Regions from separate parts of the Azospirillum sp. genome, predicted to be linked through region 3. Evidence: predicted binding sites of a transcription regulator. Region 3 holds the regulator's gene; each other region holds the start of a gene.
What was found. The regulator PhoB, encoded in region 3, activates phosphate uptake and scavenging genes when phosphate is short. The targets are predictions, from matches to a motif close to TNTCATAAAACTGTCA.
Positions count from the first base shown of each region.

Region 1: ugpB (sn-glycerol-3-phosphate ABC transporter substrate-binding protein UgpB) is a predicted target of PhoB. The motif match lies at 1,344-1,359, and genes of this name have one in related genera.
Region 2: ACRWK7_RS05150 (HesB/IscA family protein) is a predicted target of PhoB. The motif match lies at 1,844-1,859, and genes of this name have one in related genera.

Region 1 covers NZ_JBOZRT010000038.1:109,840-113,066, reverse strand. Annotated here, with positions in the region: gene ugpB (sn-glycerol-3-phosphate ABC transporter substrate-binding protein UgpB) at 1-1,270, opposite strand, end outside; gene ACRWK7_RS08565 (sensor histidine kinase) at 1,570-2,598, opposite strand; gene ACRWK7_RS08560 (M48 family metallopeptidase) at 2,823-3,227, shown strand, end outside.
Region 2 covers NZ_JBOZRT010000028.1:30,203-33,429, reverse strand. Annotated here, with positions in the region: gene nifN (nitrogenase iron-molybdenum cofactor biosynthesis protein NifN) at 1-192, shown strand, start outside; gene nifX (nitrogen fixation protein NifX) at 237-638, shown strand; gene ACRWK7_RS05165 (NifX-associated nitrogen fixation protein) at 642-1,100, shown strand; gene ACRWK7_RS05160 (CCE_0567 family metalloprotein) at 1,111-1,311, shown strand; gene fdxB (ferredoxin III, nif-specific) at 1,329-1,622, shown strand; gene ACRWK7_RS05150 (HesB/IscA family protein) at 1,984-2,367, shown strand; gene nifU (Fe-S cluster assembly protein NifU) at 2,391-3,227, shown strand, end outside.
Region 3 covers NZ_JBOZRT010000058.1:15,314-18,540, reverse strand. Annotated here, with positions in the region: gene ACRWK7_RS13530 (hypothetical protein) at 74-253, shown strand; gene ACRWK7_RS13525 (hypothetical protein) at 269-493, shown strand; gene thpR (RNA 2',3'-cyclic phosphodiesterase) at 538-1,074, opposite strand; gene phoB (phosphate regulon transcriptional regulator PhoB) at 1,110-1,814, opposite strand; gene phoU (phosphate signaling complex protein PhoU) at 1,811-2,548, opposite strand; gene ACRWK7_RS13505 (ATP-binding protein) at 2,693-3,227, opposite strand, start outside.

The DNA of each region.
Region 1 (3,227 bases), on a different contig from region 3:
TGTCGAGCGCCTGCTGGGCGGACTGCTGGCCCTGGAAGGCCTTCTCCATCTCCTCCTGGATGATGTTGCGGATCTCCGGCAGGCCGCCGAGCCGCAGGCCCTTGGTGTTCGGCGTCACCTCGGAGCGCGCCATCTGGAGGTAGGGGATGTCGGCGCCGGGGTTCTTGTCGTAGAAGCCCTGGGCCTTCGCCACCTCGTAGCCCTTGGCGGTGATCGGCAGGTAGCCGGTGGCCATGTGCCAGTTGGCGTCGGTCTCCGGCTGGCTGAGGTAGCGCAGGAACTCGGCCACCGCCTTGTACTCGTCCGCCGTGCGCTTGGGCGAGGTCATCACCCAGAACGAGGCGCCGCCGATGATCGAGTTCTTCGGGGCGTCCTTCACCTCCGGCCAGTAGGGCAGCATCGCCGCGCCCCAGGCGAACTTCGCCTCCTTGGTGATGCGCAGCCGCAGGCCGGAGGAGGCCATCTGCATGGCGCATTCGCCGGCGGGGAACAGGGCGTCCGGCGCGTTGTCGCGGCCGGCGTACTTGAACAGCCCGTCCTTCTGCATGTCGATCAGCGTCTGCAGGTGCTTCACATGCAGCGGCGTGTTGATCTTCAGCTCGGCGTTCAGGCCCTTGAAGCCGTTGTCCTGCGTGGCGAACGGCACGTTGTGGATGGCCGAGAACTGCTCGAACTGCGCCCAGGTCGGCCAGGACGTGGTGAACGGGCAGGACGAGCCCGAGGCCTTCAGCTTCTTCGTCGCCTCGATCAGCTCCGGCCAGGTCTTGGGCGGCGCGTTGGGATCCAGGCCGGCCTTCTGGAAGGCGTCCTTGTTGTAGAACAGGATGGTGGTCGAGCTGTTGAACGGCATCGACATCAGCTTGCCGTCCGCCGTGGTGTAATAGCCCGCCACCGCCGGCAGGTAGCTCTTGGGATCCAGCGTCGAGCCGGTCTCCTGGAGCAGCTGGTAGACCGGCTTGATCGCCGGGCCGGCGGCCATCATGGTGGCGGTGCCGACCTCGAACATCTGCACCACGTGCGGCGCGTTGCCGGCGCGGAAAGCGGCGATGGCGCTCTGCATGGCCTCCGGGTACGACCCTTTGAAGGTCGGGTTGACCTGGATCTTGTTCTGCGACGCGTTGAAGCCCTGCACCACCTGCTCCAGCTGGCCGCCGAGCGGCTGCGGCAGGCCGTGCCAGAACTCCAGTTGGATCTTCTGCGCGGCGGCGGGGCCGGCCAGCAGGGCGAGGGCGACCGCCGTGCCGGCGGCCAGCGCGAGACGATTGGACACGATGCACCTCCCTGTTTTTGTGCGGAACGCCGGTACCCTGGTATCCCTGAGCGTCCTTAGCATGACATTTACGTAAAGGTTAGATGAAAACGCCGGCGCCACGGCGCGCGCGCCGTCGGCGCGTCGGCGTCGCTCTCCCACGGAACGGCGGGGTCGCGTGTGTCGGTGATGCGATGGTCGCCGGTGGCGAGCCCGTGTGACGGCGTCGCCATTGGAACGCCTCCTCCCCGTATTTTTTACACACCCTGAGGGAGGAAATGGTTCGCTGTCAATCGGCCGGGGGGCAGAGGCCCGGCGGCCTACGCCACCGGCGCGTCGTCCAGCACCAGAACCGGGGCGGCGACCAGGGGGATGTTCAGCGACACCACCGTCCCGCGCCCGAGCCGGGAGCGCACCGCAACCGGGTGCCCCAGCACCGCGGCCAGCCGGCGCACCAGCGGCAGGCCGAATCCATGGCCCTTGGTGCGCTCGCGCCCGTCGATCTGGTGGAAGTCGTCGAACAGGCTGGGCAGGTCGGCCTCCGGGATGCCCGCGCCGGTGTCCCACACCTCCAGCCGCAGCAGCGCGCCGCGCCGCCGCGCGGCGATCAGCACGCCGCCCGCCTCGGTGTAGCGGATGGCGTTGTCCACCACATGGCGCAGCAGGCGCAGCAGCAGCACCTGATCGGTGGTGACCGCCGCCTCGGCCGGGCGCACCGACAGGCGCAGCCCCTTCTCCTCGGCCTTCGCCTCGAACTCCTGGAGCAGCACGCTGAACACGTCGTCGATGGCGACCGCGCCGCGCTCCGGACGCACCAGCCCGGCCTCCAGCGAGGCGGCGTCGAGCACCATGCGGATGAAGCCCTCGGCCCCCTGCAGCGCCTGCCCCAGGCGGTCCACCATCTCGCGCGTCTGCGGGTCGGCGGCGCGCGCCTGCAGAAGGTGCAGGAACAGCTGCATGGCCTGGATCGGCTGGTTCAGGTCGTGCCGGGCGGTGGACAGGAAGCGGCTGCGCACCTTGCGCGCCTCCTCCTCCGGGTTGCGGCCGCGCACCACGACGGATCCGCCGGGTTCCGCCGCCAGCGTCACCTCGCCGTCCGGCAGCAGGCCGCCGACGGTCAGCGCCAGGCCCGACGCCGCCACAGCCTCGACCAGCGCCGTCAGCGCCACGGCCTGCGGGATGCCGGCCTGGGCCAGGGTCAGCCCCTCCAGCTCGTCGGGGCGGCGGCCCAGCGCCGCGGCGAACGGGCGGTTCGCCACAAGAATCCGCGCCGCCGGATCCAGCATCGCCAGCCGTTCCCCGCCCGCGGCGAGCAGCGCGTCCAGCAGATCTTCCCGGCCGTCGGCCAAGCTTCGACCAGGCCGTTCGTTCCGCACATCTTGCTTATACTCGCCCACGACGGCTCCGCTCCCAGACCACTTCCAGCCACGACTATCTTGCGGTGTCGGCTCGCCTGTCAAATGTGACAATCGTCAGCGGCCCTTGGAACAAAGTTAGATTGGGGCCCCGGCGCCGCAAAACAACATTCCGTGAACGCTGGCACGGGATGGCGGCGGCGGGCTATAAGAAGGGCATGACCACTCGCCGCACCCCTGGCGCCGCCCCGAAGGGGCCGCGCGCGCTGGCCATAGCCGGGCTGCCCGTTCCGCTGGAGCTGCGCGAGAGCGCGCGCACCCGCCGGATGACGCTGCGGGTGGACGCCGGGCGCGGCCTCGTCCAGGTGGTGGTGCCCGCCGGCATGGCCGAGGCCGAGGTGCACCGCTTCATCCTCCGCCACGACGGCTGGCTGCGCGCGCGGCTGGAGCAGTTGCCGCCGCGCCTGCCCTTCGTGGATGGCGCCGCGGTGCCGGTGCTGGGCCGGGACCACGTCATCCGCCACCTTCCCGACCTGCGCGGCGGCACCCGGCGCGAGGACGGGGTGCTGCTGGTCGGCGGCCGGCCGGAGCATGTGGAGCGCCGGGTCCACGACCACCTGATC
Region 2 (3,227 bases), on a different contig from region 3:
GAGCTGTTCCGCATGGGCCTGCCGCAGTTCGACCGCCTGGGCGCCGGGCTGACGGTCAGCATCGGCTACCGCGGCAGCCGCGACCTGCTGTTCGCCCTCGCCAACCGCTTCCTGGCGCAGGAGACGGAACACCACGCGGGCGACGCGCACGATTGCCATGGAGGCGGCGGATGCGGATGCAGCGCCGGCTGAAACTGGTCGATGAGAACGGGCCCCAAGGGGGCAGAGGAGGTTCCATGAAGGTGGCGTTCTGCACCCAGGACATGCAGCACGTGGATGCGCATTTCGGCTGGGCCAAGAACATCGCGATCTACGAGGTGGCCAAGGACGGCTACCGCATGGTGGAGACCTGCCAGTTCGGCGGCTCGATGTTCGAGGACGGCAACGAGGACAAGCTGATCCCGAAGATCGAGGCGATCGGCGACTGCGCCATCGTCTACCTCTCGGCCATCGGCGCCTCGGCGGCGGCGCGCATCGTGGCGAAGAAGATCCACCCGGTGAAGGTCGATGCCACCGCCTCCATCACCGGCCAGCTCGACCGCCTGGTCGAGACCATCAACGGCAACCCGCCGCCCTGGCTGCGCAAGGCGATGGGCGAGGTGCCCGAACTGGCCTTCGCCGACGACGAGGAGGATTGACCCATGACCGACGTCACCCTAGCCGAAGACATCGACGGCGCCTTCCTGAAGACGCTCGTCCTGCTGTTCCGCGCCGAGGACACCTACGGCGCCTGGGAGGGCAAGAGCGACGAGCAGATCCTCGCCCCCTTCATCCTCGACAAGGAGGCCCGCGCGGCGATCCCGATCATCGGCGACCCCGACCCGGACACGCTGTGGCGGCTGGAGCTGTTCTACAAGGCCGTCGGCATCACGGTGGAGAAGCTGACCGGTGTCATGGCCTCGACCATGATGAAGATGAGCCACGAGGGCTTCGGCCGCATCGTGCTGATCGCCGGGCGCTTGGTGGTGGTGTCGAAGCACCTGCGCGACGTGCACCGCTTCGGCTTCCCGTCGCTGGAGAAGCTGACGGCCGACGGCGGCAAGCTGGTCCGCGAGGCGGTCGGGCTGGTCGAGAAGCACCCCGACGTGGCGCAGCTGTGAGGGCCGCCGCATGACCGATGCCGCGACCCTCAAGGACGAGATCAAGAAGCTGAATGCCCGCGCCACGGCGAAGAAGATGGACCTGCACGACCTCTCCGAGGAGCTGCCGGTGAGCTGGGAGCGCATCCCGGAGGTGGCGCAGGAGACCTATGAAGCCTTCAAGCTGCTGGCCGAGAAGCGCGCCCGGCTGAAGGCGCTCGAGACCGCTTGAGAAGGAGCCTAAGGACCATGAGCGCATTCGTCACCGGCCTGACCCGCGGCGGGGCCGCCTGGACGCCGAAGTTCGTCGAGAGCATCGACCGCAAGCAGTGCATCGGCTGCGGCCGCTGCTTCAAGGTTTGCGGCCGCGACGTGCTGGAGCTGATCGGCATCACCGAGGACGGCGACATCGTCGACGCCTTCGACGATGAGGCCGAGAAGAAGGTCATGAGCATCAAGACGGCCGGCAACTGCGTCGGCTGCGAGAGCTGCTCCAAGGTCTGCTCGAAGAGCTGCATCACCAACCTGCCGCTGGCGGCGTAACCGTTCCGGCCTCACCCGTCTCTCCCGGGGCCCGGAGGTGGGGTGGGGAAGCATGATTCAGGCCGAAACCCTGCTTCCCCACCCGCGTCTCCTTACATTTCCCGCACCCATTGCCCCCACCCCCGCCTCCCCCGCTTCGCAGGGGAGGGTGCCTTTTTTCCCCCTCCCCTGCGAAGCGGGGGAGGGGTCAGGGGTGGGGGCAAGCGTTCCGTCATTGTCGCTGTCGCAAACCCGACAATCGTCGCGAATCCCCCACCCCCGAAAACCTGACAATCCTTCCATATCAGCGCCTTACCATTTGGCACGCCGCATGCTTCTTGTCTCCCCAGACAGGCTTCACGAGCCGAAAGGAGACGAAGACATGGTGACCCTCACGCAGACGGCGGTGGCCACGTTGGAGACGGTCCTGGCGAAGTCCGGATCGATGGTGCAGGGGCTGCGCATCGCCGTCACCGACGGCGGCTGTGCCGGGCTGAAGTACCAGATGGGCCTGGAGGCCGAGGCGGCCGACGACGACGAAGTGATCGCGTTCGGCGGCGTGCGCGTCTTCGTCGATCCCCACAGCGCCCCGCTGCTCGACGGCGTCGTCGTCGACTTCGTGGAAGGCATCGAGGGCGCCGGCTTCACGTTCGACAACCCGAAGGCCAGCAGCTGCGGCTGCGGCAAGTCCTTCTCCGTCGGCGGCTCCTGCTCGTCGGCAACGGCTGGGGCGGCCGCGTCGTCCTGCGGCACCTCCACGCACTGATCCCCTGAAGAAGGCATCCGCCCATGTGGAACTACACCGACAAGGTCAAGGAGCACTTCTTCAACCCGAAGAACGCCGGCGTGCTCGACGGCGCCAACGCGGTCGGCGAGGTCGGCTCGATCACCTGCGGCGACGCGCTGAAGCTGATGATGAACGTGAACCCGGCCACCAACGTGATCGAGGACGCGCGTTTCCAGACCTTCGGCTGCGGCTCGGCCATCGCCTCCTCTTCGGCGCTGACCGAGATGATCATCGGCAAGACCGTCGATGAGGCCCTCCGGCTCACCAACCGCGACATCGCCGAGTACCTGGGCGGCCTGCCGCCGGAGAAGATGCACTGCTCGGTCATGGGCGCCGAGGCGCTGCGCGCCGCCATCGCCGCCTACAAGGGCGAGGCGTGGGACGACGACCACGAGGAAGGTGACCTGGTCTGCAAGTGCTTCGGCATCGACGCCGCGATGATCGAGCGCGCCGTCACCGTCAACGGCCTGACCACGCTGGAGGAGGTCACCCACTACACCAAGGCCGGCGGCTCCTGCCAGACCTGCCACGAGAAGATCGAGGACGTGCTGGAGGCGGTGCTCGCCAAGACCGGCGCTTTGAAACCCGCCAAGGCGCACGCCCCGGGCACCGTCGGCCTCGACGCCATCCTGCCGCTGAAGCCGAAGGAAGCCGCCCCGCCGCCGAAGCTGACCAACGTGCAGCGCATGCAGGCGATCATGATGGCCATCGAGGAGATCCGCCCGCAGATCCGCAAGGACGGCGGCGACGTCGAGCTGGTCGATATCGACGGCAAGGACATCTACGTGCGGCTCTCCGGCGCCTGCTCCGGCTGCTCGCAGTCGGCCGGCACCATGATG
Region 3 (3,227 bases):
GTTCCCATGGTAAAGGGGGGCACCGGGCGTCCGGTGCCCCTTTTTCGTTTGCCTGCGTACTGGAGAAGGTCCCATGGCGTTCAAGCCCAACTACAACCAGCAGCGCGCCGAGCGCAACCGCGCCAAAGAGGCGAAGAAGCAGGAAAAGCTCCAGCGCCGCGAGGAAGAGGCCGCCAAGCGCAAGGCCGAACAGGACGGCACCGAACAGGACGGCACCGCGCCTGTTGCCGATGCCGAGTCCGAAAACACCTGAGTTCCCGAGGTTCCCATGGCCAAGAAGAAACCCCAGAAGCCGGACACCGGCTTCGTGCTGTTCGACATCCTCTACGAGGACGGCGCGCGCACCTCCAACCGCAAGGTTCCGGCCGAGCTGGCGAACGGCTACGAAGGCGAAGGCCCGATCCGCGGCTTCATCGAGGAGCAGGACCGCAAGATCGCCGAGATGTCCGGCAACCCGCGCGGGCCGATCAAGTCGATCTCGCGGTCGGCGTGAGTGCCGTTAAAGCCCTCCCCCGCCTCCGGCGGGGGAGGGCTTGATTAGCTAAGCCCATACTCCCGCAACGCCTCGTACACCGCGCCACCTTTGCCCAGGTGGCTGCGGTACAGCGTGAAATGGTCGATGCGCATCGGCCCGGCGCGGAACAGGCCGCGGTCCTCCAGGAAGCGGCCGAGCCGGTCCTTTGGCGCGTCCTTCAGCCGCGCCAGCGTCACGTGCGGGGAGAACTTGCGCTCCTCCGGCGGCAACCCGCAGCGCACCAGCGCGGACTCCACCTTGCTCTGCAGGTGGGACAGCGCCTCGCTGCGCTCCACCCCGGCCCACAGGACGCGGGCGTTGCGGGCGGAGCCGTACATCCCCACCCCGTCGAGCACCAGGTCGAAGCCCGGCGCCGCGATCTCCGACAGGGCGGCGTCGATGTCGTGCGCCGTGTCGTCCGGCACCTCGCCGATGAAGCGCAGGGTGAGGTGGAGGTTCCCGGCCTCGGTCCAGCGCGCGCCGGGAACGCCGCCGGCGAGGCCGGCCAGGCGTTCGCGGACGTCGGCGGGAAAGTCCAGGGCTACGAAGAGTCGGATCATTCAGGCCACGGGATGAAGGGAGCGACCCCCCTTATCTAGGCCGCTTTCTCGTCCAGCGCATACCCCGCCGAGCGGACCGTGCGGATGATGTCCACCTCGGTCTCCTCGTTCAGCGCCTTGCGCAGGCGGCGGATGTGCACGTCCACGGTGCGCGGCTCGACGTAGACGTCGTGGCCCCAGACCATGTCCAGCAGCTGCTCGCGCGAGAAGACGCGGCCGGGGTGCTGCAGGAAGTGGCGCAGCAGGCGGAACTCGGTCGGGCCCAGGTGCACGTCGCGGCCCTGGCGGCGCACCCGGTGCGAGGCGAGGTCCATCTCCACGTCGCCGAAGCGCAGCGTCTCGTCGTTCAGCGCCGGAGCGGCGCGGCGCAGCACGGCGCGCATGCGGGCCACCAGCTCGGTCGGCGAAAACGGCTTGGTCAGGTAGTCGTCGGCGCCGGAGTTCAGGCCGCGCACGCGGTCGCCCTCCTCGCCGCGGGCGGTCAGCATGATGATGGGAATGTCGCGGGTCTTCGGGTTGCGGCGCAGCTGGCGGCAGACCTCCAGGCCCGACATCAGCGGCAGCATCCAGTCCAGCAGCACGATGTGCGGCGTCTGCTCGCCGGCCAGCAGCAGGGCCTCCTCGCCGTCGCCGGCGGCGACCACGCGGAAACCCTCCTTCTCCAGGTTGTACTTCAGCAGGGTGACGATGTCGGCTTCGTCCTCGACGACCAGGACGAGCGGCTTCAGCGCCGAATTCATGGATTCCCCATCTCCTGCGGTGTCTCCCCGGCGGCCACGACGGTGACGCACGAGGTGTCGTTCTTCGGGCGCTCACCCGCCAGCGGCTCGCCCACCACCAGGAAGTGGATGGTCTCCGCCACGTTGGTCGCGTGGTCGCCGATGCGCTCCAGATTCTTTGCCATGAACAGAAGGTGCGTGCACGGGGTGATGTTGCGCGGGTCCTCCATCATGTCGGTGAGGACCTCGCGGAACAGGCTGGTGTAGAGGTCGTCCAGCTCCTGGTCGCGCTCCCAGGCGGATATCGCCTTGCTGACGTCGCGCTCGGTGTAGCTGTCCAGCACGTCCTTCAGGATGCTCCCGACCAGCTGGCCCATGCGCGGGATGCCGACCACCGGGCGCACCGCCGGCACCTGCGCCAGCGCCAGCGAGCGCTTGGCGACGTTGGCGGCGTAGTCGCCGATGCGCTCCAGATCCGAGGATATTTTCAGAGCCGAAACGATCTCGCGCAGGTCCTGCGCCATGGGCTGGCGCAGCGCCAGCAGGCGGAAGGCCTCGGCGTCGATGGCGCGCTCGTACTCGTCGAGGCGCTGGTCGGCCTGGACCACCTGCGCGGCGAGCGCGACGTCGCGCCGGGCGACCGCCTTGACGGCGGCGGCGACCTGCGCCTCGGCCACGCCGCCCATCTGGGTGACAAGGTTGGAGATTCGCTGAAGCTCCTGTTCGAAGGAGCGGACGATGTGCTCACCGGACATGGGCCCTGCTTTCACGCCTCGATGCGGTCGGCGGGACGTTAGCGGGCGACGGAGACCGGAGTATTGCGGTTTGATGACTGTTTTGTGACGGTGGACATGGAGTTGTCATGCTGTTGCCCTCCCCCGCCTCCGGTGGGGGAGGGGTCAGGCCGCATCTCCGGCCCGGCGCTTGGCGGCCGGCTGTGCCGCGCCAACGCCAAGGGGCGCCGCGACCGGCAGGTAGACGGTGAAGGTGCTGCCCGTGCCGACCTCGCTGTCGATGGTCAGGCGGCCGCGGTGGCGGTTGACGATGTGCTTGACGATCGCCAGCCCCAGCCCGGTGCCGCCCATGGCGCGCGAGCGGGCGGCGTCGACACGGTAGAAGCGCTCGGTCAGGCGGGGCAGGTGCTGGCGCGGGATGCCCTCGCCGCGGTCGATCACCGCCACCGCCAGCGAGCGGCCGGGCGGCGCCCGGCGGGCCGGCGCCGCCGGGACCGGGCCGGCCGCCGCGGTGTCGGACAGCGCGACGGTGACGGAGATCTCGCTGTCGGGGCGGGTGTACTTGACGGCGTTGCTGATCAGGTTGCTGAACACCTGGGTCAGCTGGTCCTCGTCGCCGATTGCCGCGGGCAGGCCGTCCGGCGCCTCCAGCCGCAGCGCGATGCGGCGCGCGGCGGCTTTCAGCTCCAGCGAATCGAGG